4 regions of the Staphylococcus schleiferi genome follow, and region 3 is predicted to be linked to each of the others. Evidence: riboswitches for the same ligand, from Rfam matches in the RefSeq annotation. Region 3 holds a riboswitch; each other region holds the start of a gene.

Region 1 (7,531 bases), 380 kb from region 3:
ATCTATTTTTGGTGGTATCGTTGCATTAAACCGTCCAGTTACAAAAGCGCTTGCTGAAGATTTACATTCTATTTTCTTAGAAGTTGTGATTGCGCCAAAATTTGAAAAAGAGGCGCTCGACGTATTGCAACAAAAGAAAAACATCCGATTACTTGAAATTGAAATGTCTGAAGAAAAAGATGAAGTTGAATTTGTCTCTGTTTCAGGTGGCTATCTTGTTCAAGATAAAGATCACTTCGATGTTAAAAAAGAAAACATGACCGTTGTTACAGAAGCGAAACCAACAGAAGAACAATGGAATGCATTATTGTTAGGTTGGCAAGTTGTTAAGTCAGTGAAAAGTAACGCGATTGTATTAGCTAATGACAAACAAACTGTGGGGATTGGCGCGGGACAAATGAATCGTGTCGGTTCTGCTAAAATTGCTATTGAGCGTGCAATCGAAATGAACGATCAAGTCGTATTAGCGTCAGATGGTTTCTTCCCTATGAGTGATACAGTTGAAACTGCTGCAAAAGCAGGTATTAAAGCCATTATACAACCAGGGGGTTCTATTAAAGATCAAGATTCAATCGATATGGCGAATCAATATGGTATCGCTATGGTAACTACAGGCATGCGCCATTTCAAACATTAATGAAGGAGGAACGCATACTATGCATGTATTGGTCGTTGGTGGTGGCGGGCGTGAACACGCACTTGCACACAAATTAAATCAATCTCAGCTCGTTTCAAAAGTTTTTGCAATCCCAGGAAATGTTGCAATGAATCATGTAGCCGAAGTGCATTCAGAAATTGCTGAAACGGAACACGATCGCATTGTTGAATTTGCAAAAGACCATCAAGTAGAGTGGGTAATCATTGGACCAGAGCAACCTTTAACTGGGGGATTAGCTGACTTATTAAGAGCGGAAAAAATCAAAGTATTTGGCCCTAATCAAGATGCTGCACAAATCGAAGGATCAAAATCTTTTGCTAAGCGTCTTATGGAAAAATATGATATCCCAACAGCAGATTATCGTGAAATTAATGATAAAGAGGAAGCTTTAGCTTACATTGAAACATGTGAATTGCCAGTGGTCTTGAAAAAAGATGGTTTAGCAGCTGGTAAAGGCGTAATTATTGCAGAAACGCGTGAGCAAGCGCAAGAAGCAGTTGATATTTTATATCCTGAAAAAGAAAGCAAAGTGGTTTTTGAACAGTTTTTAGAAGGTGAAGAGTTTTCACTCATGACATTTGTTAATGGTGACTATGCCGTACCTTTTGATACGATTGCGCAAGATCATAAACGTGCTTTCGATCAAGATCAAGGTCCTAATACGGGCGGAATGGGTGCTTACTGCCCAGTTCCACATATCAGTGACCAAGTTTTAAAAGAAGCTAATGAAAAGATTGCTCAGCCTATTGCAAAAGCGATGCAGGCAGAAGGTTATGACTTCTTTGGTCTATTATATATTGGCGCGATTTTAACGAAAGAAGGTCCTAAAGTCATAGAATTTAATGCACGCTTTGGCGATCCCGAAGCACAAGTTTTATTAACACGCCTAGAAAGTGACCTTATGGCACATATCATTGCATTAGATGAAAAGCAACCTATTGATATGAAATGGAAAGAAAATGCTGTAGTCGGCGTGATGCTTGCTTCAAAAGGTTACCCAGGTGACTATGACAAAGGTTTAGCTGTTGCAGGGTTTGAAAATGATTTAGACCATTATTTTGTAAGTGGATTAAAATATGAAAATGAGCAATATGTGACTTCTGGTGGCCGTGTGATTTTAGCAATCGGTGAAGGCGCAACTATTGAATCAGCTCAGGCGCAAGCGTATCAACGTGTAGCTCAAATAGAAAGTGATGCCTTATTTTATCGAAATGATATTGCAAATAAAGCATTGTCATAATGGATAAACTTTACATGAAGAGACGTCGTCACTTCAATGATAGAAATTGAAACAGAAATACAACCTCCCCAATTACGCCGTTCGTCAATTGAGGAGGTTGTATTTTCTTATATTAGAAGAAAGAGTATCTATGTGTAATTGAGTATAACGTCTCATATTGTAGCTCATCCAAAAAAGAGGTTAAGCCATGTTATGCGGCTTAACCTCTTTTTTGCGTAACTGTCCGATTCGACAGAGCGCAAAAAAATCCTCATAAAAAAAGAGGCATAAGCAGACTATATTGCGCGTAAGCTTTATAAAAAACTTTCGTCAATATACGTCTACTCTGCCAAAGGAAAGGCATTGTATGGGAATGCTGCCTTACATCATCGATGGTTCGTCACTTAAATCACAGTGTTATTCTGTGATTTAAGTGACGTGCCGATTTCCTTTGCAGATGGAATTATAAACGGGATTAAAAGGAAATCTGTGCGATGCCTTTTCATATCATCGAGATCATGAAAACGCAACAGATGCGTGACTCGTGTTAGCGCGCATCTGTAATTCCAGTTAATGGTAACGTACCTGCTAATATGAAAGACAGCATTACAATACCCAATGTAATGACGATTAAAACGATATCTCTATAACTGAACGGCACATGATAGTAATATGTGCGTGGTCCATCTTTAAAGCCTTTTTTCTCCATTGCTACCGAAAGACGATGCGCTTTTCGGATATTTTGACTTAATAAAGGAATGAGTAAATGTTTCAATCGCTTAAAGCCTGAATAATTTTGATTATCGATCATTTGGTAACGCATCTTTAATGAATTTCTTAATTGGAATAAAGCATCAATCATTAAAGGAATCATACGAAACGCAGCCATAAATGCATATGCGACTTTAGGTTTGACTTTTAGATGTTGCATAAAACTATAAAAAATCATAATGACTTGCGAAGTAAACGCAATAGACAAGCCAAAATAACTGATTGTCATTGTTCGAAAAGAGAGGTGAAGGCCTCTGACTAAACTTTCAGTACTTATTTTGACGAAACCAAACGAAAATAAAACGTGCTTCCCATGGCCATAAAAAATCATAAAAAGAGATGAAGTCAGCGCAAAAAATGTCGCAATAAGCGAAAAGGTTAAAACAACTTTCCATTTAGTTCCACTAACAAGCCACATAAATATAAACATGATTGTGGCGAGGTAAATCATAAAATCAAAATTATGAATAAAAATGATGAAAAAGAATAACGCGATGCCTAAAAATAGCTTCGTTACAATGTTCACTTGATCCATAAACGTATTACGTATTTTCCATGACTCTATCATTCACGCACCACCTCGACTTCATGTAATTGTTTGCCTCTAACTTCTAAACGACTTGATGGATAACGTTGAATAATATGTGGGTCATGGGTTACCATTAAAATCGTTTGTCCTTGAGCGACACGTTTTTGAAACAATTCAATAAGTTTAAATGTATTGTGACTATCCAAACCAAATGTAGGCTCATCTAAGAGAATGATATCCGCTTCAGTACTTAAAGCTGTTGCCACGCTTAAACGTCTTTTCTGTCCCATTGAGAGTTCAAAAGGATGTTGCTGTGAGACATGCTCTAAATCAAGAAGTGCGAGCATCTCAGACGTGCGAGATTTGGCATTTTTAGAATCCATATGGTGGTAATTAATATAGATTTCATCGTATACACTATTTTGAATAAATTGTAGCTCCGGATTTTGATAAACCAGATACATGTGTTGCGCAGCATCTTTAATTTTAGTGAGTTTTTTGCCATTAAAAGTCATCTTGCCTTTATAACGAATCAACTGCATAATCGATTCTAATAGCGTCGTTTTGCCTGTACCATTTTTCCCAGTTAAAGTTATCCATTCTCCAGAACGAATGGTCAAGTCTTCAACTTCATATAAAGTTTGACGATTTCTTTGGACAGCCCCTTGATGAAACGCCAATTCAAATAATGATGCCTGCTCAGAAAAGGGAGCTTTTTGTGGTTCAGGGGCATGCGACCATGCTTTAGGGTGCCATACGCCATATTCAGTGAGTAGAGATTCATAATTTTTCATAATATCGCTTGGTGTCCCTTGTTGAATGATTTCACCCTGATGATTCATTAAAATGACACGATCAACATGGTCCCAAATATGTGCCACTTTATGTTCAACAATTAATACCGTTTGGTCTTGCCATAGCGTTTTCAACAAGGTCCATAAATTTTCAGTAGCTTCTGTATCAAGCATTGCTGTGGGCTCATCTAAAAACAAAGTATCTGCACGTTGTAATAAAGTGCCAGCAATGGCTAGCTTCTGTTTCATCCCACCGCTAAGATGATGGATCAATTGTTTAGGATTAATATCAAGGCCCACTTGTTTTAAAGCCCATTGAATTTTTGCATCCATTTCATGACGGGGGACTTGCTGATTTTCTAAAATGAAAGCAAGCTCTTCATTCACTTGTGGCATGCAAAATTGTGAATCAGGATCTTGAAAAATAACACCTGAGTGCTCAGCAATTTGCAGTTCATCATATTTCATAGGTAAATCAATTAAATTCGGTACGATACCACTTAATACATTGAGTAATGTACTTTTACCTGAACCTGAAGGGCCAAGTAAAAGTACTTTTTCTTTATCTTTTATTTCAATATCGATACCATCAAAAATTTTATAGGGTGCGCTTGGATATTTTAAGCGTAAATTTTTAACTTTTAACACAATGAAGCCACCTTACAATGTATCGTAATCATCTTTAGATGCAGGTCGAAATAGTTTAGTGACACCGGTCTGATCCAGGGCTTTGACTAAGATATAAGGAAATACACCCGCTAGAACTGCACCACTGATAACACGGAATGAAATAAGTAAAATAAGATTCCATGTGGCAACTTCATTTAAGTAACCATAGTACCAGTCAATCGGTAAACTAATGATTGCAGCTGCCATACCTGCAAGAACAGCTACCATTAATGCACGAGATTTATATCTGAAAATAGCAAATACAATCTCACAAGCAAGACCTTGTAGCAATGCATAAATAATCGTAGGAATATCAAAACGTCCCATGAGAATCGTTTCCCCAGCTCCTGCAGCAAATTCAGCTAAAAGTGCAATCCCCATTTTTGGAATGATAAGATATGCAACGACAGCGGCACTAAACCACATACCATACAAAAGTTGATCTAAATGTAATCCTAAAGGTTGAACTGTATTATTCACAATCCACCATAAATTATAAATCACTGCAAAAATGACTGAAACCAATACAGTGACCAGAATATCTGATAATGTTAAGCCTTTCTTCATCTGTATACCTCCCAAAATTAAAAAAATACGCATATCTCTTACACTAGAGACAGACGTATGCTGTGATAATTTATATGGGATACAAGTCATCTTAATTGAAGCATGTGCTTTTCTCCTATAACAAGGCGTATCCATTATAAATGAAACACTTTCCTACGCTAGTATCATCTAGTTCAGGTTCAAAGGGTTCGAGGCTTATCCTCATCTCAGCTTTCACACCCCTAGTGCGTGCGTATTTAATTGTTAATGTCAATGTACACCTAGCCCATTCAAAAGTCAACACTCTTCAACATTCTTTTTAATGGCGAGATGGCCGACAATTTCAATACTATGCTTTGAATGATATGCCTAATGAGATGTCTGTCAAACACAAAAGAAGGGATTAGAACATGTTAACGTTCAATCCCTTGTTAAACTTCTATAAATGCACAGCATTCAAATAAAAAGGTCGCATTATTCAAAAGTTTTTTGAATATCGTCTTTTGTTTTTTCAGCGCCTTCTTTAGCATCTTCTTTTTTATCTTTTAATTCTTGCTCTTTATCTTTTGCTTGTTCTGCAGCTTTTTTAATATCTTTTTCAGACATTTAAAACGCCTCCCTTTCGTTTAAAGCTATAATAATACATAACCCATATTGAAAAACGCTAAACATAATTGTTTCAAACAAGATTTTAAAGGATGTATATCAATGCGTGTTTTGGCTGCGATGAGGGGGAGATGAGACATCCAAGGGGTTTGATATTTTAAACTTATGTATTGAAAAGTGCTTTTCTTTTCAGATCATTTGAGTCGTATTGATGAAGCGGTGCTAAAATTTGAATGATATACGAAGGTTAGTTTGTCATTTTAAGCATGAGTGAAATGGTTAAGGTGCTGACTATCTTTTGGTATACTAAACCAATCAAGTATTTTTTGAAGTTTTCAATTGTATATACGTGGATGCTTGCTGTACGCAATAGTGGGGAAATCGAGTTAAAATTTTGATGCGATATAAGTATTGAAAATTCTCATTCTAAAGACTGAATTTGATTAATTTTACAGACAGGTATTCATAGTTCGTATATAATAACTTTGAGGTGAGAGGATGTCTTTGTTTAACAAATACACCGAGGTCATTTATAGCTATATTATCGGTGCACTGTCAATTTTATTAAGTGTGATTATTTTTATAAATATTCCACTCATTCATGAGTTAAAGGATGGCAAGCACCATATTTCTAAGATTGATAATTTATGGGACTTCATTATGGCCTTTTTCAATGAAATTATCCGCGTGATGAGTAAGTATATTGGTGATATCCCGCTAGCAAGTGGCATTATTATTCTTCTTTTTGGTATTTTAATGCTCTTCATAGGTCGAACACTCACAAATACGACACGATTTGATTACGACATATCTATTTTATTTTTACTTATCGGAATCATTTTCTTCGTTTTAACACTCATTTTTATGTCACAAGTGTATGGATGGATTGCGTTTGTTTTCATCATTCCATTTCTAATTCATATTGGTTATATTGCGTATAAAGATGAGCTGAATCCATTACATCGTAAAGAACATTATTTATGGATTATTTTTAGTTACGGCATTTGTTATATCATTACACAATTGGCACTTTATACAAGAATTGAAAGTCGTCAAATAGCACCAATCGACGTTTTAAGTATCAATACATTTTTCGTCGTATTATGGTTGATTGGACAAATGGCAATATGGAATTTCTTATTTCTTCGTCGTTCACTACCTGTATCGCAAGAAGAGATTACAGGTGAAGAAAATCCATATTCTAGAAGTAAAAAGTATCAATTTACGAACACCTCTAAAATTCATTTCAAGGATTTTCAAGATCGTACAGTTGAATTCACACATGATATTTCGCATCGTACACGTAGAAGTATTGATATCGAACGCTTACGTGCTAAGCGTGAAGCGATTGTAGAAAAATGGTTTAAATGGGCTAAATTGGAAGAAGATGATATCCCTACGTTTCTAAAAAAACGTCCAAAATGGCTAAATAAAGGCTACGTAACCATTGCTTGTGGTGTAATTCTATTGTTCTTTATTTTATTAGAATTTAACAACCGCAATGCCTTATTTTTATCTGGAGATTGGGAACTTTCACAAACACAATATGTATACGAGTGGATTAGTCTATTTCTTCTTTTAATTGTTGCTATTTTATTTATTTTAACGTCTGTAACACGAATGCTAAGAGGTAAATATTATTATTTACAATTATTTATGATTAGTATTTTATTCTTTAAATTATTGACAGAGTATATCGTCATTGTCGTACATGGATTGTTATTATCCATTTTCATCAC
Region 2 (7,531 bases), 300 kb from region 3:
CAACACGACTTTGTATTTATTGTTGGTATTGAGGACGACGCCATTGTAAGCTTGGCGACAGCCCACTATGAAGCGACGACAAATGTCGGCTTTATTGTTTATCTTCTTGCACAACATAGTCAAGATTGTGAGGCCTGCTTGAAAACGACTTTAGAACAGATTGAGTATGAGTTGAATCGTATATCTAACCATCTTCACGGTCGAGATGTTAATTTCTTTATGTTTGAATCTACATTTGAATCTAACGATGTTGATGAAGAAACAGCAAAAAAAATTAACTTCCGTCGTCACTTTTTAGTAGATAACGGTTACGAAAAGCAAACTGAAATTACATACTTACAACCTTCATTAGATCGTAACGGTAAGCCCATCCCTTTAGATTTATATGTGAAAGGCAATATTCCTTTAACTAAGGATATTTTTGGTACAAGTGTTAAATCCTGCTACATTTTAAAATATGTTTATGCGAATCAAATACCACGAAGTATCATTTATCCATTACTTGTTAAAATGGGTTTACGCAAAGAACATCGCCCATAAGACCTTGAAATCAATGCTTAAAGCCGTTAAAATAATGAGAGAGGCAGACTGACGGGTCACTGAACGCACACTTCCGTACGTCTAAAAAGAAGAGAAAGGATCTAATGATATATGCTGACAAAAGAATTTGCCCAAAGATCAGGCTTAAGTGAAAAGCAAGTACGTAAAATCGTACAGCATCTTGAAGAACGTGGTTACCATTTAAATAAAACCGAATACCGTGGTCGAGAAGCGACTGATTTTAAAGAAGAAGATATTGAATTATTCCAAGAGATAACAGAACGTGTTGCACGTACAAATAGTTATGATCTTGCTTTTGAAGAATTAGAACAAGAAAAAGACTTTCTACAAGTTATCGTCAAAGAAGACAAACAGCACTTACCGAGCGATCAACAAGTGCCACAACTTATCAATGAATTACGCAATGAAATCAACAAAATGCGTGAAGAACGTCAAATGTTAGGTCAGATGGTCAGCCAAGTTCATCAACAACAAGAAGAATTAAAAGCGTTACATACCCAATTAAACCAACAACTTGAATCGAATAGTAAGTCTCTGGAATCACTGACAGCCGCACAAAAAGAACAAAGTGAACAATGGAGTCAAACGCAACAAAGCATCGAGACTCAAACTAAAGAGCAACAAGCACTTGTGCAATCGATTCAAAACAGTGAAAAGAAAGGCTTCTTCCAACGTTTATTCGGTGGTTAAAGCCATCCAACCTTTGCGTATCTTGCATATTTCAAATATGAAAGTTACAATAATAAATGAAATCAAATAAAAATTTATATGCTAGGGGTGCTCGAGGCGAGCTGAGAAAGAATTTATCTTAACTCTTTGAACCTGAGGTGGTTAGAACCAACGAAGGAAAGCGTATGATGACAATGAACTTAGTTCAACTCTTTTTAATGATGATTCAATCATCATTTTTCAATCATATACGTGTTCCTCCTGCATCCTTTCATGCAGGAGGCTTTTTTATGAAACAAACAATTATTATTGGTGCCGGCGTTATGGGTTTATCCATTGCAAGACAGCTGTCCTCTCAAAACCGGCATATTCGGATTATCGATCGTTATACCCCAAGAATGAATGCATCTTACGCTGCGGGAGGCATGCTTGGTGCACAGAACGAGTTTTTTGAAGCCAATCCACTGTATCACCTCGCTATGGAAAGTCGTGCAATGATGCCTGAAGTTGCAGCTGACCTCGAACAAGAGACTGGAATTAATATTGAATATCAAAAATACGGTTTAATTAAAGTGGCTTCTCAAAAACAAGATATCCAAGCAGTAGAAGCGCAATTCCAATTTTTACACAGCCAAGATCACACGATTAAACAACTCTCAAAATACGCTCTAAAACAACGTTTCCCCAAACTCGATCCTAATCAAAGTGCTGCTTTTAAAATCCAAGATGATGGTCAAATTAACGCAAACACCTATACGAAAGCATTAATTGCTTCCGTTATAAAGCGCGACTATATTGAACTCATGACACAGACCGAAGTCTTAAAAGTTGAACGTCATCACAATGGTTATACAGTCATTACCTCTAAAGGCAACTTTTCAGCAGATGAACTGATTATTGCTGCGGGCGCTTGGTCGGGGACTTTACTCCAACAACTCCATATCCAATTACCTACTCAACCAGTTAAAGGTGACGTTAAGCTGATTGCCTCTTGTTATAAAGGGTTGAAGGAAACCATTTTTAATATGAATGGTTGTTACATCGTACCCAAATTGCCTAATCGTTTCTTAATTGGTGCGACATCAGACTTCGATAGCTGGAGTATTGAAAATGATGCGAACAACTTGTCATGGTTAGATCAAGAGAGCTTGTCTATGATTCCGCAACTCAAAAATCATCATGTAATCAAAACATGGACGGGCATTCGACCTATCACACCTAACCAAGAGCCAATTATGGGAGAAGTTGAAGACCATCTTTATGTATCCACAGGGCATTATCGAAATGGTATTTTACTCTCACCTATAGCAGGTACGTTGATGGCAAAATTGATTGACGGCCATGCTAAAGCGAAAGAACAGCTCACCCCCTTTTCACCCAAAATTGCTCAGATAAAAAATAAAGCTTGATTTTATACTTTTTTCCTATTATCCTATTGTATAAGTCGGAATTAAGAAGGAAGCGTATTTTGATATGTCTGTGTTTTTAACTATTGTTAATTTAATTATTTTTATTTTCGCTCTTATTGGACTTTGGTTCATGACGAAAAAACATGTTAAATTCCCTAAACGTGTCTTTACTGCACTTGGTTTAGGGATCTTATTAGGCCTTCTACTCCACCTCATTTATGGTGTTGATAGCAAAGTCACATCAAAAACGACAGAGTGGGTTGGCTTAGTGGGTGATGGTTACATTGCCCTCTTGCAAATGATTGTTATCCCATTAATCTTTGTTTCAATTGTTGCTGCTTTTACGAAAATCGATATTGGTGAAAAGTTTGCTAAAATGGGCGGATTGATTTTTGCTTTCCTTATTGGAACAGTAGCAATCGCAGCAATTATCGGTATTATTTATGCAGTCGTCTTTAATTTAGATGCTTCTAGCATTGACCTCGGTCACGCTGAGAATGCACGTAGCTCTGAAATTGCAAGTCAGGCTAAAGAATTAACGGCAACGACATTACCTGCTCAAATTTTAGAGTTAATCCCATCTAACCCATTTTTAGACTTTACGGGGCAACGTGCGACATCTACAATTGCTGTCGTAATCTTTGCCGCTTTTGTCGGCTTTGCCTTTTTACGCGTGACACGTAAACAACCTGAAAATGGTCACACACTTAAACGCGGTATCGACGCAGTCTATTCACTTGTAATGGCTATCGTTACATTCGTCTTAAGACTTACACCGTACGGGATTCTAGCAATTATGATGAAAACCATTGCGACGAGTGACTTCGCTGCCATTTGGACGCTAGGAAAATTTGTTATCGCATCTTATGCTGCACTCATCACGATGTATATCATTCATATGATTATCCTTGCTATCATAGGCGTCAACCCAATTCAATATATGAAGAAAACAGCCGAAGTCATTTTATTCGCGTTTACTTCACGTTCAAGTGCCGGTACATTACCATTAAATGTTCAAGCACAAACGAACCGTTTAGGCGTGCCTCAAGCCATTGCAAACTTCTCTGGCTCATTTGGCCTTTCGATTGGACAAAACGGTTGTGCGGGTATCTACCCTGCCATGCTAGCCATTATGGTTGCACCTGTAGCTGGCGTAGAGGTTGATTTTAAATTCCTTGCAACTGTTGTTGTTGTCGTCGTACTCAGCTCATTTGGTGTTGCTGGTGTCGGAGGCGGTGCAACATTTGCATCTATCCTTGTACTTTCAGCGTTAAATTTACCAGTTGGACTCGCTGGTGTACTCATCTCTGTTGAACCTTTAATTGATATGGGACGTACAGCGCTAAATGTTAATGATTCAATGTTAGCAGGTACTGGAACAGCTAAATTAACAAAACAATTAAATGAAGAAACATTTAATTCAAATCACTATGATGAATTAACACCGCAACATTAATAACATCATAACAAAACCCCTTTCAATCTTACGTGTGGAAAAGATTTGAAGGGGTTTTTGCTATTACAACTTTATGATTCAGATACTTTCAATTAAAAGTTTGCTGATTTATTTCCTATTAAAACCTGCCATTTGTAACCATTCTTTCATTTCTGTACGTTGCTTACTGCTCATAAATCTCGCTACTTGTTGTGACCATGTCTCATTGCGCTCACCGTTTGTACGCTGACTATAATATTGTGATACTTCTTGATCATATGCCTCTAGCTGTTTTGATAACTGTTCATCATTTTGGGAATACGTATCAATATGAAAAACATGTTCACGTGGCAATCTTGGTTTAGGAGCACCATTTTCATCATCAGCTGGAACGCCTAATGCCATTCCAAACAATGGAAAAACATGTTCAGGTAGTTTTAATATTTCTCTCACACGTTGTACGTCATTACGTAATGAACCTAAATAAACAATGCCGTAACCCATATCCTCTGCAGTCAGTGCAATATTTTGTGCTGCCAACGCTGCATCTACTGTACCTACGAGTAATCCCTCAGAAGACTCAAAGCTATCTTCCATATCAGCTTCAAGTTTCTCACTAATTAACTGATGACGGTGATAGTCAATCACGAAAACAAGTAAATAACCATTTTCTACGACGTAAGGCTGCCCAGAAACTTCTTTTAAAGCTTCTTTCTTTTCAGCATCTTCTATACCAATAATTGATGTTGTCTGTAAATAGCTAGAAGTTGAAGCCATTTGCCCTGCTTCAATTAATTTTTCGATTGTGTCTCTACTAATTTGATTTGATTTAAACTTTCTAACTGAGTGATGTCGTTTTGCCAAATCATACACATACTCTGACATTTATAAACACTCCTTATCCTTTTTCTATATCCTATCAAAACACTCAAGAAAACGCATGTCCCTTGCATATCATGCATACCCTTAAATCGTAGAAAAATAACAACAGAAGACATGCTGTATATTAAATTGGTCGTTGTTGATTGAGAGGCTATGTATTTCTGTACTATATAGTTGTAATTGAGAATCAGCGCCCGTAAATGATATTAGTAAGCATCTTATTCATCGTTCATTTGAATTGTTTAACACTTTTTAGAATAAAATTAATAACGCCTTTATTATCCAATTTCAAGCCTTTTTCATCATTAAGGTGATACATTTATTAGAATTTAAAGCGCAATTTTTATCGTTTTAATCGCGCTAACACAGGTCGAAACGCTGATTCCACTGTCTTTCGCAGCGTATGTCCCTTTCAACAATGATATTTATTTGACGGAAAGCATGTTCCATGTCATAATAGCTATTGAGATTAGAATTATTATTAATAAGGAATTATAATTAAGACGAGATGTCTTTAAATTCTAATCTAAAATAATAATGATTCATATAATAGGAGGATTTCGATTATGTCATTAATTGGTAAACAAATCGAGGAATTTTCAGCACAAGCTTACAACGCAAAAACAGATGAATTTGTTGAAGTTTCACACGAAGACTTAAAAGGTAGCTGGAGTGTTGTTGTATTCTATCCAGCTGATTTCTCTTTCGTATGTCCAACTGAATTACAAGATGTTCAAGAGCAATATGCGAAATTACAAGAACTTGGTACAAACGTATACTCTGTTTCTACAGATACACACTTCGTACACAAAGCTTGGCATGATCACTCAGATGCAATTAGCACATTAGAATACACAATGATTGGTGACCCATCTCAACAAATCACACGTTTATTTGATGTATTAGATGAAGAAAAAGGTCTTGCACAACGTGGTACTTTCATCGTTGACCCTGACGGTGTTGTACAAGCTGCAGAAATCAATGCAGACGGTATCGGCCGTGACGCAAGCACACTTGTTCACAAAATCAAAGCTGCACAATATGTGCGTGAAAATCCAGGTGAAGTTTGCCCAGCAAAATGGGAAGAAGGCGGCGAAACTTTAACTCCAGGATTAGACTTAGTCGGTAAAATTTAAGGAGGCTATGCTGCATGTTAAATCAAGAATTGAAGCAACAATTATCGCAACTTCTTGATTTGATGGAAGGTGACGTTGTACTTAAAGCAAGTACAGGTTCTGACGAAAATTCACAAAAAGTTGAAAACCTTGTGAATGAAGTTGCAGAAATGTCATCTCGAATTACAGTAGAAAAAGCTGATTTAAAGCGTACACCTAGCTTTAGTATCAATAGACCTGGAGAGGACACTGGCATTACATTTGCTGGTGTCCCTCTTGGTCATGAATTCAACTCTTTCGTTCTTGCACTTTTACAAGTCAGTGGACGTGCTCCGAAAGAAGAACAATCTGTAATTGATCAAATCAAATCTATTGAACAACCACTTCACTTTGAAACTTATATCAGCTTAACTTGTCATAAGTGTCCAGACGTTGTTCAAGCATTAAACTTAATGAGTGTATTGAACCCTAATATTACACACACGATGATTGATGGTGCTGTATTTAAAGAAGAAGCAGAAGACATCATGGCTGTACCTGCCATCTTCTTAAATGGTGAGCAATTCGGTAATGGCCGTATGACTGTAACAGATATTTTGAGTACACTCGGTCAAGGTCCGGACGCATCTGCATTTGAAAACAAAGAAGTCTTTGATGTACTTGTTATTGGTGGCGGTCCTGCAAGTGCAAGTTCAGCAATCTATGCTGCACGTAAGGGGCTCACTACAGGTATTGTCGCTGATAGAATTGGTGGCCAAGTCAACGATACAGCAGATATCGAAAACTTAATCGGTGTTAAGAAAACAACGGGTCCATCATTATCAACTAACTTGGAAGAGCATATTAAAGATTATAATATCGATGTTATGAAAGGTGTTCGTGCAGAACAACTTGAAAAAACAGATAAAACTGTATCAGTAACACTTGATAACGGCGCTGTTCTAGAAACACGTTCATTAATTATCGGTACAGGTGCACGCTGGAGAAAAATTGGGGTACCAGGTGAAGAAAAATACACGAACAAAGGCGTCGCATACTGCCCGCACTGTGACGGCCCTCTATTTGAAGGTAAAGATGTTGCAGTTATCGGTGGCGGAAACTCTGGTATTGAAGCTGCGATTGACTTAGCAGGAATTTGTCAAAATGTCACAGTATTAGAATTCTCTGACACATTAAAAGCAGATTCCGTCTTACAAGAACGTTTGAAATCATTACCAAACACACAAGTTATTACTAATGCAGCTACAAAAGAAATTACAGGTGATGATCGTGTCAACGGTCTGACTTATACAGATATGCAATCAAAAGAAGACAAACACATCGACTTAGATGGCGTTTTCGTTCAAATCGGTTTATCTCCTAATACAGAATGGTTAGGCGATTCTGTTCAACGTAACCGTATGGGCGAAATTGAAGTTGATCGTCTTGGTAATACTAATGTACCAGGTGTCTTCGCAGCT
Region 3 (7,531 bases):
GTAATGCAAATACTTTCGGCGTCATAGCTTGTACATCTGCTTCAGTATAGCCACTTTGACGATGTAAATTAGATAAGGACACCACGTCTTTATCAACAATTGTTAAACGGCCGACACCACTTCGCGTCAATTGCTCTGCGATACCACTGCCTAGCGCACCAACACCGATAACCATCACATGTAATTGTTGCAGTTGGACTTGTCCTTGTTGACCAAAAGGTTTAAATTTCTCTTGTCTGTTATAGCGGGTCATTATAAGAACCCTAACCCCTCTGATGGACTTGATTGAACAGCATTATAGCGAATAGGAATACGACCCGCTTCATAGCTCAAGCGACCCGCTTCAATACCTTTTTTCATTGCTTCTGCCATTTTCACAGAATCTTTAGCACGTGATACTGCAGAATTTAATAATATCGCATCTGCCCCAAGTTCCATCGCTTCCGCACAGTCTTTTGCTGAACCTATCCCCGCATCCACAATAACAGGAACTTGGCTTTTTTCTATAATATAACGTAAGTTTAAAGGATTGCTAATCCCTCTTCCTGTACCAATTGGCGAAGCAAGTGGCATCACGGCATGTACACCGAGCGCTTCCAAACGTTTCGCTAACACAACATCATCTGAAATATATGGACAAACAATGTAGCCTTTTTCTAATAAAATTTCACATGCTTTATAAGTTTCGAGGGGATCAGGTAATAATGTTTCATCATCACCAATTACCTCTACTTTAATCATGTCACATACACCAGCTTCATTTGCCAATTCAGCAATACGTACTGCTTCTTCAGCCGTTTTCGCACCTGCTGTATTTGGAAATGTCGTAAATTTAGATAAGTCCACATTGGCTAAAGGGTTCGGCAACTTTTCATCATACAAACTCATTCGGCGTACCGCAAATGTAAGTACTTCTGTTTCAGATGCATCAATTGCACGAGATTGAATCTCTTCATTTTCGAATTTACCTGTTCCTAAAAACAATCTTGAATTGAAACTTAAATTACCAATTTTAAACATCATTAACCGCCTCCAACAAATTCTAAAAGTTCTAACTGATCGTCTTCACGCACTTCAGTTGTATCCCACTCTGAGCGTTTTACAACTTCTTCGTTACGTTCAACTGCCATGCGTTTTGATTCAATACCAAAGTGATTCAATATATCACGAATCGTAGTGCCTTCATCGAAAAGTTGCCTTTCACCATTCACATATACTTGCATTACCTTCACTCCTTTGCACGCCAATAAGTGACCATTTGTCTAAACTGATGGATTTCGTTTGAAAACGCACTTCCGATACATGCGATCCCCGAAAAACCTGTAGGAACGTTTTGGATTGTCTCAAGACGAATGCCTCCAATTGCAATAATAGGAAAGTCAATAGACAACACTGCTGCAATTTCACTAGAGGATCGTGGTGGCTGATGGGGCTTAGAGGGTGTGGGAAAGAGATGACCAAACAATACGAAATCAAAATGTTGGGCTTGCGCATAGCGAATACTATTTTCAGAATGCGTAGACATACTAATACGATAATCCGGCGACTTCTGTTTGATATGTTCGGCGTTAACATCACCTTCTCTGAAATGAAGGCGATGAATGCCCAATTGCTCGGCAAGCTGCACATCCGTATGTACAATCATTTTAGATTTTGGAAAACCTTCATCATGCAACTTTAAAATCCAATTTTCTAGTTCAGGCTTTCTCATAGGTGTCCTGAAAATGACGCCATCAATATCAGGTTCAATTGCACACAAGCGTTGAATATGCGTATAATCAAGCCTTTGATAAGGTGTAACCACTACAATCATCGTATCCATCCTCCTTAACGCAACAAAAAAAGCTACTTTTCATAAATCAAATTAAGAAAAGTAGCGTGTTATTCCCACGAATTCAGCCACTTTCCTACGCCAGTACGAACTGGATCAGGTTCAGGAATTTTGAAATCGCATTTCAATCTCAGCCATTCGCAATGGCACTTCCAGTGGAATCGTTTTATCTATTCAATTGCGTTAACGTTTTACCATACGTGTTAATTCTAACACATAACGAATAATACGGAAAAGGTTTAAGAACAAATTGAAACCCATCTCTCTAAGTGAAAATTGTCCTCGTTTCATCCGATTAAAGTCATAAAGCGTATACAATAAGAATAATAACAAACCTACCACCGCAATGAGCGTATGGTAAATCGGGTTATGGATAAACCACCCAAGTAGACTTGCTAAAATTAAAGCGATAAGTGTCACGAATAAATATTTTCCAATACTTGAAGCATCTTTTATCAAAAAATAACCTAAAAAGCCAAAGATAAGAAACGCCGCAATCGCTAATAAAACAGTGTTAAAAAATACACTTGGCCCTAAATCTTCTAACGTATACATAAATGTGGCATAGGATAATAAGCCTGCAACAATGGTATAAATATGTGAAATGATAGGACCACTAAAACGTACACGTTGGACAACCATCGAAATCAGAATAAGGATAAGTAATCCTATCGATAGCGGTTGGCGCCATGCTTCTGGTAAAAATTGACCTAAATAAGTTGAAATCCCAAAAATAAGCCAATAATAAACAAAAAAGAGCCAAACTTTTCCATAAGCCTTACTAGGGGGTTGATGTGTTGATGATGACATCTTTTCTCTCCTTTCTTTTTGGTTGTTATATTTTACGATAGATTGTGTTACGAATAAAATAAAGTCTCTTGTCTTGTACCCGAAAATGCACTTTTTAGACCTCATTCAATATCGCATTAAATTTTCATCTCGATAAATTCGCGTCTTATGGCCCTTTTTATTACGTCATTTTTTATTTTACATTCAGTTGAAACAGCCTGGGTATCAACCTATAAAACACTTCAACGCCCTTATTAAGCCATTAGAAATTGCACACTGTTCAATGACTCACTGTTACGATGAATCGATGCACGTTTGAATTTAAAACAATGAAGCACTGTATATTTTTGACGATGCATGGATGGCGAGACGCCTGAGGGAACAGGACAAGCCGAAGACTACAGGCTGAGGCTGTCCCCTCGGAAAGCGAAGCCATCCATACAAGTAATCCAACATCAAAAACGCTCTAAGACAGTTTAATTAAAAACAATCTTAGAGCGTTTGAATTGAGGAAATAACCCCAGCCTCATCTCATCATAAACCGTACAACGGCCACTGTACAATCAACAATTAATGTGCTGACAAATGATCTAACGCCATATTTAACGCCAACACATTCACATAGTCATCATACATCGTTCCTTTATGTGCTTGCTTAGTAATTAATTGATCAATTTGTTGTGGTGAGAGATTTCGTTGTTTTGCAATACGTGCCACCTGTTGTTTTGCATTATCCACCGTAATATCCGGATCTAAACCTGAACCAGATTCTGTCACCGCATCAATCGGTGTATGGTGACCATCATCTTGTTTTAAGTCTTCTACTCTCTTTTTAAGTTCAGGATTGCCATTTGAATAGTTATCACTACCAGAAGCCACCCCTTTTTCTTTTAATGTCGTTTTATCCATATTATATTTGACAGCACTCGTTCTTCCGTGAAAATACTGAGGTTCATTCCACTGCTGTCCAATGAGATTTGAACCTACTACCTTACCATTCTGTGTCACAAGACTTCCGTTAGCTTGGTGATGAAACAACGTCTGTCCAACTGCCGTTACAGCCAATGGAAAGAGGACACCACACAAAACCATTGTCATTACAACGAGTCCTATGCTACTTCTTATCGCTTTCATATACACCCTCCTATATCCACCATTGAACAATGAGATCGATGAGTTTAATTCCAATAAACGGAACAATCATACCACCCAATCCATATACCAACATATTTTTCATGAGGATGGTCTCCGTTGAAGCACCTTTAATGCGCACACCTTTCATCGCAATTGGAATTAATAATGCAATAATCAGTGCATTAAATATTAACGCTGAAACAATTGCAGATTCAGGAGAATTCAAACGCATAATATTTAAAATACTCATTTCCGGTACAGTGACCATCATCATTGCAGGTAAAATCGCAAAATATTTCGCAATATCATTCGCAATACTAAATGTTGTCAACGCACCTCTCGTCATCAATAATTGTTTACCGATTTTAACAACTTCCATCAGTTTAGTTGGATTTGAATCCAAATCAATTAGATTTGCTGCTTCTTTTGCACTTAATGTACCTGAGTTCATAGCTAATCCAACGTTGGCTTGTGCTAATGCAGGCGCATCGTTTGTTCCGTCTCCTGTCATCGCGACGATATGCCCTTTTTCTTGTTCTTCTTTAATGACTTTTATTTTATCTTCTGGCTTACATTCTGCGATAAAACGATCCACACCCGCTTCTTTCGCAATAGTCGCGGCAGTTAATTCGTTATCACCTGTACACATAACTGTTTCGATGCCCATTTGACGTAACTCTTGAAAACGTTCGACCAATCCTTCTTTAATGACATCTTTTAAGTAAATAACGCCTAAAATGGTTTGATCTTCAACGACGATTAAAGGTGTTCCGCCTTTACTAGAGACTTCAGTAACCAGCGATTCAATATTAGAAGGTACCCTGCCGCCTTTTTGTTTAACATATTTAATCATACTATTAGGTGCCCCTTTAAAGACAGCACGATCACCCATGATAATACCGCTCATACGTGTTTCCGCTTTAAAAGGTTGGTAGTCACCTTTGACTTCATCCGGTAATTGAACCGATGAAGCTTGCGCCAAAGTAACAATACTTTTGCCTTCAGGTGTATCATCATAAACAGAAGTTTCGTAAGCTGCGACGAGTAATCTGTCGTACCATTCTTCATGCACAGGCATCAATGATTCCGCTAAACGGTTACCATAAGTAATTGTGCCGGTTTTATCCAAAATTAATACGTCTACGTCCCCGCATGTTTCTACGGAACGTCCGCTTTTAGCTAAAATATTAAACTGTGTCACACGGTCCATCCCAGCAATACCAATAGCTGAAAGTAATCCCCCAATCGTTGTCGGTATTAAACATACTGTTAATGCGATCAACGTTGCAATGGGCACATTCAGTTTTAAGTACTGTGCAATAGGATAAAACGTTAAAATAACAACTAAAAAGATAATCGTTAAAGTGATAAGTAAGGTAAAAAGTGCAATTTCATTTGGCGTTTTTTTACGTTGTGCACCTTCGACTAAGGCAATCATTTTATCTAAAAACGTAGCCCCTTCCTCACTATCGACTTCAATAATAAGCCAATCCGATGTTACAGTTGTGCCACCAATAACACCTGAAAAATCGCCACCTGATTCTTTAATCACTGGTGCTGATTCCCCTGTAATTGCAGATTCATCAACCGTTGCAATCCCTTCAATAATTGTTCCGTCTGATGGGATGGTTTCCCCTGCTTTAACAAGGATGCGATCCCCACGTTTTAACGCAGAACCGTCAATCGTTTCATATTTTTCATCGCCTATAATTCGACGTGCAACCATATTTGATTTTGTTTCACGAAGACTGTTCGCCTGTGCTTTACCACGTCCTTCAGCAATGGCTTCTGAAAAATTAGAGAACAGAATCGTCAATAATAAAATCACAAAAATCGTAAATAAATAAATTCGTGACATTGCATCATCTGTAAAAATTTGTGGAACTATCGTCATTATTAAAGTTAAAACCATCCCTACCTCTACAACAAACATAATTGGATTTTTAATGAGATATGCAGGGTTTAATTTTATAAAACTCTCTTTGATGGCTTGTTTGACGATCGCGCCATTCAAGACATGAGATGATTGATTCATTCAACATATCCTCCTTTATTTTAATGATAAAAATTCTCCAATAGGTCCAAGTAATAACACTGGTAAAAATGTCAAACCACTCAATAAAATAATAAAAATTGTGAGTGATACACCAAAGAAAGGTTTGTCGATAGCCACGGTCTGATCATCTTTTTGATATGCTTTTTTATTAACTAAGCTTGAAGCAATCATGATTTGTAAAATGATAGGTATATAACGCGCAATCAACATGACGATACCGGTTGAGACATTCCAGAACGTCGTATCATCTGCGAGTCCTTCAAACCCAGAACCATTATTGGCTGACGATGATGTCATTTCATAAAGTGCTTGTGAGATACCATGAAATGAAGGATTCGTTAATGCGTCACTCGCACCAGGAATAATAAAAGCGAATGCAGTCGCAACTAAAATCAATATCGGATGAATTAAAAATGTTAATGCGATGAGCTTCATTTCTCGTCCTTCTATTTTCATTCCTAAATAGTTTGGTGTTTTCCCTACCATCAAACTGCAAATAAATACTGTTAATAAGACGAAAATCAACATATTCATTAATCCGACACCTTCACCGCCGAAAATGGCGTTAAGCATCATTAATACTAAAGGTACAAAACCACCCAACGGTGTAAGCGTATCGTGCATATTATTAACGGTACCTGTCGTAAATGCTGTTGTAATCGTCGTGAAGAGTGCTGAAAGTCCTGGGCCAAATCTTACTTCTTTTCCTTCCATATTCGGTCCAACTACACCTAAATGAGATAACACAACGTTACCTTTGTACTCTGAAATAATGGCAATCGCAAAGAAAACTAAGAAAAATAACAACATTGTTCCAAATATGACATAAGCGTGCGCATGAATTTGCTTACCACTTTTTGTCAACATTCTTCCAAATAGGAAGACAAGCGCACCAGGAATCAACATCATACTCAACATTTCAATATAGTTCGACCATACAGTCGGATTTTCAAATGGTGTTGATGAGTTGGCGCCTAAAAAGCCTCCGCCGTTTGTACCGATATGTTTAATGGACTCTAATGAAGCAATAGGACCATATGCGATTTGTTGAATTTTGCCTGTGATCGTATGCAACGTTAAGTTACCTTTTAAAGTTTGTGGTGTGCCTTGACTCATCAAAAGAATACTCACAATAAATGATAGCGGTATTAAAACGCGGACGATAAACCGCACAACATCTTGATAAAAGTTGCCGATGACATCTGTCATTCCTGTTAGTCGACGCAGCATCGCAATACAAACCGCATAACCTGAAGCACTAGACGTAAACATCAAATAAGTGATGACAATCATCTGTGTTAAATATGTGAGTCCTGATTCTCCAGCGTAATGCTGTAAGTTCGTATTCGTTAAAAACGAAGCAACTGTATTAAACGCTAATGAAACCGATTGATTTAAATTATGATTCGGATTTAAAAAGAGCCATTGTTGAGTCAATAACAATAGAAACGACACAATTCCCATTAGTCCATTAAATAGTAGAAAATGTTTCAGGTATGTCTTACCCGACATGTGCTCTAACTTTGTTCCTAACACTTTGTAAATCCCTTTTTCCACACCTAAAAACACCTTATCTGCAGGTGTAGGGGTTAATAATGCAACACTATATAAGTATCGACTTAATAAAAATGCGCATAAAAGAAAGATGATTAAAAAGATAACGACTTCCATGTTTTCCCTCCATCAATAATTGAATTTAAAACTTTTCACTGTAAATTAAG
Region 4 (7,531 bases), 1.2 Mb from region 3:
AGGTAATGAGCCGTTTTTCCAAGGCCATTTTCCAGAATATGCAGTTATGCCAGGCGTCTTGATTACAGAAGCTTTAGCACAAACAGGTGCTGTCGCTATGCTGAATAGTGAGGAGAATAAAGGGAAGTTAGCCTTATTTGCTGGTATAGATAAATGTCGTTTTAAAAAGCAAGTGGTTCCAGGAGATACACTACGTTTAGAAGTAGAAATCACAAAAATTAAAGGGCCGATAGGAAAAGGGACTGCTAAAGCAACAGTTGATGGTCAAATTGCATGTAGTTGTGAATTAACTTTCGCATTGCAAGATCCTAATGCCTAATTAAAAATTAAATATAATGGCATAATGAATGTCCAATATAAAAAAGTAGATGTCTGGGTCGTGAACAACTTGAATCAAGTACAACCTAGACATCTACTTTTATTTGAAGAAACGTCGATATTCCTCTTGTTTAAATATATTTGAGATGTTTTATTCAATTTAATATTTCTGATACGTTTAATTTTTACGAAAAGTTGTTGTCAAAAATGATTAATTTCACACTATTGCCGTTCGTCTTTTAAACGTGGTTTTGATTGCATCATACGGTTAAATGTTGTGATTAACTCATCACCTTCAAGACCTTCATTCACTAATTGCTCAAGTAAACTTTCCGCGTACACTTGGCGCAATGTATAGATGTGACATTCAAATACGACAGAGATAGACTCTTTTAAAGGTGTAATATGTTTAATTGTGGCATCAAATAACGCAGGATCGTTAGAAGGGCGTGTAATGACGACACGAATATCTAATAACTTTTCTTCTGCCATATACTGTTCCATTTGTTCTTGATGCACATCAGAAATGACAATTTCCAACAACCAACCTGTTCCACTATTTTCTTTATTAATAATAACGCCATCAATCAGTTCATATTCTGTCACAGTACTGTTTTCAGAAACGATTTGGAAGCGGACAGCCTTAAATGTTTTCATTCAACCAACCCCTTAAAAGATTAAAGAACTTTTCGAAAAAATGGATTCATCGCTTATTATAACTCAAAAAGTAAAAAAATTCTTTACCTGCTTGAACTTTTAAAGGAGGTTGCATGGTTGTTTTTAATTTTTTGAACATTGTTTTATTGTGATAAACCGACTATATTACGGATATAGGAGGTGAGCTCAATTAACCAATTTCAAGCAATCGGTTGTATTAATCGTCCGCCACAGTATTATGAAAATGAAAACAGTCACTTGATAACTTTTACAGCCAAAGTCACACGTAACTATTTAAGTCGCAACCAGCGACCCATGTATGACTTTTTGAACTGCAAAGCATATGGAGAAGTGGCAATTCAAATTAAAGAAGCTTTCAAAGAAGACATCATTGTAGCAATCAGCGGACAAATTCAAACAAGACGTTTTTTTCATAATGATGAAAAACGTTATGCTACGGAACTTCTCGTTACACAATTTTATCCCTTTATTCCCTCGCAAATGAAATCAACATGTGAAAACCTAACAAGCCAAACACAAATTTAAATATCTATGATTTATCACCCACTATGCTTTCAAAATCAACCTTCTCAAATTATATTTCCCCTTACAAAATATAATCGAATTTACCTCACACAATCATTTAACTGATCTTATTCATTTACCTTCAAAAACATTCCCAACTATTATTTTTGAATGGGAGTGGGACAGAAATCTATAGATTTCGTCGTCCCACCCCGGCAAAGATGACTAGGGCTGAGGCGAGCTAGAAGAGCGAAAGCGCAGCCCAGACATCGACTGCGCTCTATAAATGAAAAGAATACATACATAAAGGTATTAAATATTGGAACAACAGTTTCATACTAATAATTGGTAAATCGAATCATTAAAATAGAATATTCAGAATAAAAGTCGACTCTAATTGAAATTAAACAGTCTTTTTGATACATTAAGTATAAATAAATAAGACTACTAGGGGCGCCTTATGGCTGAGATGAATGGCAATTCAGACCCTTCGAACCTGATTTGGTTGATACCAACGTAGGGAAGTAGCGGTATAACATCATTCACCATGGTATGTTATCAAGGCTGCTTTTCTTAGTGGTCTTTTTTCATATCAAAGGAGAATACAAAATGACATTTTCTGAACAGTTAATGCAAGAGGCAGAGCCAATTATTGAGCAAATTTATAATGATGATTTTATTCAAGGTTTACTTACAGGGCAAATTCCTAAAGCAGCAGTTAAGCATTATTTACGTGCAGACGCTCGCTATTTAAATGAGTTTGCGAAAATATACGCGTTGTTAATACCTAAAGTCAATTCAAAAGAAGAAATACAATTTTTGACCGAACAAATACAATTTGCAAGCTCAGGAGAAGTGGAACCGCATCATATTTTAGCTGATTTTGTAGGTGAAGATTATCAATCGATAATCGCTGAGGGTGAATGGTATCCCTCTGCCGATCATTACATTAAACATATGTATTACAATGCTTTTGCATTTGATAATGTGGCATATACGATTGCCGCTATGGCGCCATGCCCATATGTTTATCAACAACTTGGTAAACGTGCAATGGCACAGTACGATTTTTCAAATTCAAACCCATTGAAATCATGGTTTGCATTTTATGCACAAGAAATGGACACTTTAATGTCATACATTCAACGATGGTTAGATGATTATGCAGAAACGAGTTCTACTCAAGTTCAAAAAACTTTACGACAAAACTTTCTACAAAGTACGATTCATGAACGCCGTTTCTTTAATATGTCATATCAATTAGAACAATGGGAATTTGGAGGGTAAAAAATGGAAAAACCAAAAATAGCTTTAACAATTGCAGGTACGGATCCTAGTGGTGGCGCAGGTGCAATGGCAGATTTGAAATCTTTTCATTCCTGTGGTGTTTATGGCATGGCAGCAATTACAAGTATTGTAGCGCAAAACTCTTTAGGTGTTCAGCATATTCATAATTTAGATGCTGCATGGCTTGAAGAACAATTAGAAAGTGTATTTAATGATGAAAAACCGCATGCTTTAAAAACGGGTATGATACCTACACCGGAAATGATGGAAGTCATCGAAAACTATTTGAAAAAGATTGATATTCCTTATGTCATAGATCCCGTAATGGTTGCCAAAAGTGGAGATTCATTAATGGACCAAAGTGTACGTCAGAGTTTAAAAGAATCATTATTACCTTATGCAGATGTTGCAACACCTAATCTTCCTGAAGCTGAAGAAATCGTGGAAATGACCATTGATAGTGAAGAAAAAATTCTTCGTGCCGGTCAATATTTTATTCAAGAAATTGGCTCAAAAGGTGTCATTATTAAAGGTGGCCATTTAGAAGGCGATGCGATTGACCATTTATTTACTAAAGAAGGTCATTATGAATTTAAAAGTGAACGTTTCCCAACACAACACACACATGGAACAGGTTGTACTTTTTCGGCAGTTATTACAGCAGAATTAGCAAAAGGAAAGTCAGTTTTCGATGCAGTAGCTAAAGCGAAAAAATATATTTCGTTAGCAATTCAACATACCCCTGAAATAGGAAAAGGGCGTGGCCCGGTGAACCATTTTGCATATGAAAAAATCAATGGGTGGGATTAATATGAATTTTTTATTAAAGTTAAGAGCACAACATCCTTTAGTTGTTTGTTACACCAATGATGTTGTTAAAAACTTTACGGCTAACGGTTTGATTAGTGTCGGTGCAAGCCCTGCAATGAGTGAAGCACCGGAAGAAGCAGATGATTTTTTTAATGTAGCGCAAGCATTATTAATTAATATTGGGACATTGACAAAGCAACGCGGTGAAGACATGCTAAAAATCGCAAAAACAGCCAATAAAAAAGGCGTGCCTGTTGTGTTTGATCCAGTTGCAGTGGGCGCATCTCAATTTAGAAAAGATTTTTGTCAACGTTTCCTAGAGGAAGTAGATGTATCGGTCATTAAAGGTAATGCTTCTGAAATAATGACTTTAGTCGATACGACAACAACGATGAAAGGTACGGATAGTGCGGATGATATCGATGTTGTAACAATCGCACAAGAAGCGTATAAAAAGTATCAAACCGCTATCGTTATTTCTGGCAAGGTCGATGTTATTATTCAAAAAGAGGGTATTGTTACATTATCTAATGGTACGCCACTCCTTACTAAAATCACAGGAGCAGGATGTTTGCTTGGAGGTGTGATTGCGAGCTTTTTATTAGGAGATGAAATACCTTCAATCGAACAATTGACCCAAGCAGTATCTTTTTATAATATTGCTGCAGAACAGGCTGAGCTTCGAGAGGGCGCAGATTTACCAGGGACTTTTCTTGTCGCTTTTATTGATGCATTGAATCAAACATCCGCTGAATCTTACCAATTGGAGATCAAAAAGAGAGAAGTGATTTAAAATGGGTTTTGACCGCAAGCAATTACGTATTTATTTCATTGCCGGAACGCAAGATGTGAAAGAGGGCAGTCTTGAGTCGATTCTTAAAGAAGCGTTAGAGGCGGGTATTACAATGTTCCAATTCCGCGAAAAGGGGCCATCTTCTTTAACAGGAAATGAGAAAAAGAAGAAGGCGTTGGAATTGCAAAAGTTATGTCATGCCTATAAAGTGCCTTTTATCGTCAATGATGATATCAATTTGGCGATAGAAATTGATGCTGATGGTGTTCATGTAGGACAAGATGATGAAAAAATAGCTTCATTTTATTCTAAGCTAGAAAACAAAATTATTGGATTAAGTGTAGGGAACTTCGAAGAGTATGATCAATCAGATTTGACACATGTAGATTATATTGGTGTTGGACCCGTTTATGAAACGAGTTCAAAAAGCGATGCCAAAAAACCTGGTGGTGTCGAAATGATTCGACGAATGAGAGAATATGATGAGAATATTCCTATTGTAGCTATAGGTGGCATAACTGAAGAAAATGTGTCATCTATTATTAAAAATGGAGCAGATGGTATTGCGACCATTTCCTCGATAACACATAGTAGAAATATTGAAAACTCTGTGAATCGTTATATGCAATATTTCAAATAAAATCATTTTTACGTTTGAATATATTTCCACCATTACGATTTCTATGATAAAATATCATTTATGTGAATATTACTTTAGAGGTGGAAAAATGAAGAACAAAGCGTTACTGACGACCCTTCTAGGTGTAGTCTTATTTCTAGCTGGATGTGATTACAGTAAGCCTGAAAACCGAAATGGTTTCTTTTATAATACGTTTGTTCAGCCTATGGACAATCTCATTCATTGGTTGGGGAATTCGTTAGGCGATAATTACGGGTTGGCCATTGTTATTCTTGTATTAGCTGTCCGTCTCGTCTTATTACCTTTTATGCTGACCAACTATAAAAACATGCATATGATGCGTGAAAAAATGAAAATTGCAAAACCTGAAATTACAGAAGCACAAGAAAAGGTTAAACGTGCGCGTACTCAAGAAGATAAATTAGCTGCCAATCAAGAAATGATGCAAGTTTATAAAAAATATAATATGAATCCTATGGCAAGTATGTTGGGATGTTTACCTCTCATTATACAAATGCCTATCGTCATGGCTTTATACTTTGTTTTAAAATACCCATCAGGTGGGGGAATTACAAAGTTTTCTGACTTTTTATGGTTCCATTTAGATAAGCCCGATATTTGGATTACAATTATAGCTGGTGTGCTCTACTTTATTCAAGCGTATGTTTCAAGCTTTAATATGCCACCTGAGCAACGTCAAATGGGATACATGATGATGATTATTTCTCCAATTATGATTATTTGGATTTCATTAAGTTCAGCTGCTGCACTAGGTTTGTATTGGTCAGTGTCAGCTGCGTTCCTTGTTGTTCAAACTTATGTTGCTAACGTTGTCTATGGACGTAAAGCAAAAGCAGAAGTTGCACCATTAATTGAGAAATTCGAGCGCGAGAAAAATGCAAAAGCAGGGAAAAATACTCAAGTCGTAAAGAAAAAGAAAAAATAAGATATGACTAAGATAAGTAGTGAGTCGATTTAAAAGTCGAGTCACTACTTTTTTATTTACCTTCCTTTTTATATGAATGAAAAAAGGATGGATAGTAGAAAAATCACTCATTATAAAAAATTGTAAATAAATGTTCACAAATTTATATGTATTACAATCTTTTTAAAAATACAATATTGACTACTAAAATTTAATTGACTATAATTAATCGTAATCATTACGATTAAAGGAGAACAGTCATGAAAAAAACAATAGTTACATCAATGCTTGTTTCAAGCGGAATCTTGCTTTCATCACACGTAGCATATGCTGATACAACGGACAATGCGAAAGATCAACAAAGTGATGATCAGCCAACAGAGGTCAAACAAAACAGTGCTCAGCCACTTTCAGAGAATAATAAGAACCTTGAAAATAAAGAACAGCAAGACCAAAGCATTCAGTCTGAAAATCGAGACACGCAAGATAAAGTTGATAACGTTCAACAGAATCACAATGATGACATTCAAGCTGTCAATCAACCATCAAGAAGTACGAGTGAACATATACCTCAACCTGAAGTTGCACCTACTACTTCAACACATCCTTCAGAAACAGAGCATGCAAAGCCTTCTTCCACAGAAGACCTACATACCCATAATCATGAAAATTTAACACACACAGCGCATGATGAGCATCATCATGCAGAAATTCACCAATCTCATCCAATTGAGGAAGAACAAGAGGGGCATCCTGAAAAAGAGAAGCTTCAAATGATTGGACCTGTCAACCTCATTAGTCCGACACATAGAGAGTTAAAACAAAATAAAGATGTTGTTGATCCTAACAGCTTTAGTGCGATTAGCTTTAAAATATACGATAATTTTAATTCACACGCGCAATTAATCATGCCCAATGGCACTTATACGCCTTCATTTGGTTATTATGTTTTAAAGAAAACGGATTGGAAAGATGTTAAATTCAAATTACCACAAGTTCATGTACCAGAAGGTTACTATTTAAAATATTGGTCTTATGATTTGCCAAAAGATGGAAAAATTACAAGAGACCGCTTATTTAGAGCGCATATTGGTTTAGAAAAATATAAAAATACACCGCCTGTGTTAGGTCCTTTTACTAATATTGAATCTGATGAAGTAAATGCAAAACTTAGCCAAGTAGATAGAGACGACTATGCACCTATTTTCTTTAAGGCATTAAATGGCGGCCACTTTGAAAATGACGGTAAGTCTGCAAATAATCTGATTTATTATGTAAAGCACGGACAAACGTGGAAACAATTAAAAGATAACGGCATGGTTGTCCCTACGCCTAAACCTAATGACAAATATAATGAATTTATTGAATGGCGTTCAGAACTTCCTAAAGACAACACATATCCATCAGATAATATATATTTAGCTGCTTTTGGTACGACTGATGTATTAATAGGAAAATATAAACCTACTGATATCAACCATCCTTTAGATGAAAAAGATCCAGCACGCCCACATCCTAAATCATTAACACGTCCTTATGATAAAAATCACTACACAGCAATCGCTTTTATCGCAGA

The links. A riboswitch is a leader RNA that binds a small molecule or an ion and turns the genes downstream of it on or off. The one in region 3 is predicted to bind thiamine pyrophosphate.
Region 1: linked by a shared signal. The riboswitch ahead of MUA40_RS08380 (ECF transporter S component) and the one ahead of MUA40_RS10280 (thiamine phosphate synthase) in region 3 are both predicted to bind thiamine pyrophosphate.
Region 2: linked by a shared signal. The riboswitch ahead of thiO (glycine oxidase ThiO) and the one ahead of MUA40_RS10280 (thiamine phosphate synthase) in region 3 are both predicted to bind thiamine pyrophosphate.
Region 4: linked by a shared signal. The riboswitch ahead of tenA (thiaminase II) and the one ahead of MUA40_RS10280 (thiamine phosphate synthase) in region 3 are both predicted to bind thiamine pyrophosphate.

Annotation. Positions count from the first base shown of each region.
Region 1 is NZ_CP094712.1:1,788,587-1,796,117, reverse strand. Features, by position in the region: gene purH (bifunctional phosphoribosylaminoimidazolecarboxamide formyltransferase/IMP cyclohydrolase) at 1-637, shown strand, start outside; gene purD (phosphoribosylamine--glycine ligase) at 657-1,898, shown strand; gene MUA40_RS08390 (energy-coupling factor transporter transmembrane component T family protein) at 2,425-3,216, opposite strand; gene MUA40_RS08385 (ABC transporter ATP-binding protein) at 3,213-4,619, opposite strand; gene MUA40_RS08380 (ECF transporter S component) at 4,632-5,207, opposite strand; TPP riboswitch at 5,341-5,440, opposite strand; gene graF (glycopeptide resistance-associated protein GraF) at 5,661-5,792, opposite strand; gene auxA (lipoteichoic acid stability factor AuxA) at 6,291-7,531, shown strand, end outside.
Region 2 is NZ_CP094712.1:2,471,030-2,478,560, forward strand. Features, by position in the region: gene MUA40_RS11780 (hypothetical protein) at 1-540, shown strand, start outside; gene MUA40_RS11785 (DNA-binding protein) at 652-1,251, shown strand; TPP riboswitch at 1,325-1,427, shown strand; gene thiO (glycine oxidase ThiO) at 1,521-2,639, shown strand; gene MUA40_RS11795 (L-cystine transporter) at 2,704-4,095, shown strand; gene nfsA (oxygen-insensitive NADPH nitroreductase) at 4,204-4,959, opposite strand; gene ahpC (alkyl hydroperoxide reductase subunit C) at 5,523-6,092, shown strand; gene ahpF (alkyl hydroperoxide reductase subunit F) at 6,107-7,531, shown strand, end outside.
Region 3 is NZ_CP094712.1:2,173,162-2,180,692, forward strand. Features, by position in the region: gene MUA40_RS10265 (ThiF family adenylyltransferase) at 1-253, opposite strand, end outside; gene MUA40_RS10270 (thiazole synthase) at 253-1,020, opposite strand; gene thiS (sulfur carrier protein ThiS) at 1,023-1,223, opposite strand; gene MUA40_RS10280 (thiamine phosphate synthase) at 1,229-1,813, opposite strand; TPP riboswitch at 1,888-1,995, opposite strand; gene MUA40_RS10285 (Bax inhibitor-1 family protein) at 2,015-2,641, opposite strand; gene kdpC (potassium-transporting ATPase subunit KdpC) at 3,191-3,754, opposite strand; gene kdpB (potassium-transporting ATPase subunit KdpB) at 3,765-5,789, opposite strand; gene kdpA (potassium-transporting ATPase subunit KdpA) at 5,805-7,481, opposite strand; gene kdpF (K(+)-transporting ATPase subunit F) at 7,507-7,531, opposite strand, start outside.
Region 4 is NZ_CP094712.1:819,914-827,444, forward strand. Features, by position in the region: gene fabZ (3-hydroxyacyl-ACP dehydratase FabZ) at 1-319, shown strand, start outside; gene MUA40_RS03670 (YwpF-like family protein) at 541-975, opposite strand; gene MUA40_RS03675 (single-stranded DNA-binding protein) at 1,156-1,521, shown strand; TPP riboswitch at 1,940-2,040, shown strand; gene tenA (thiaminase II) at 2,110-2,787, shown strand; gene thiD (bifunctional hydroxymethylpyrimidine kinase/phosphomethylpyrimidine kinase) at 2,791-3,597, shown strand; gene thiM (hydroxyethylthiazole kinase) at 3,599-4,390, shown strand; gene thiE (thiamine phosphate synthase) at 4,392-5,030, shown strand; gene yidC (membrane protein insertase YidC) at 5,119-5,976, shown strand; gene MUA40_RS03705 (hypothetical protein) at 6,216-7,531, shown strand, end outside.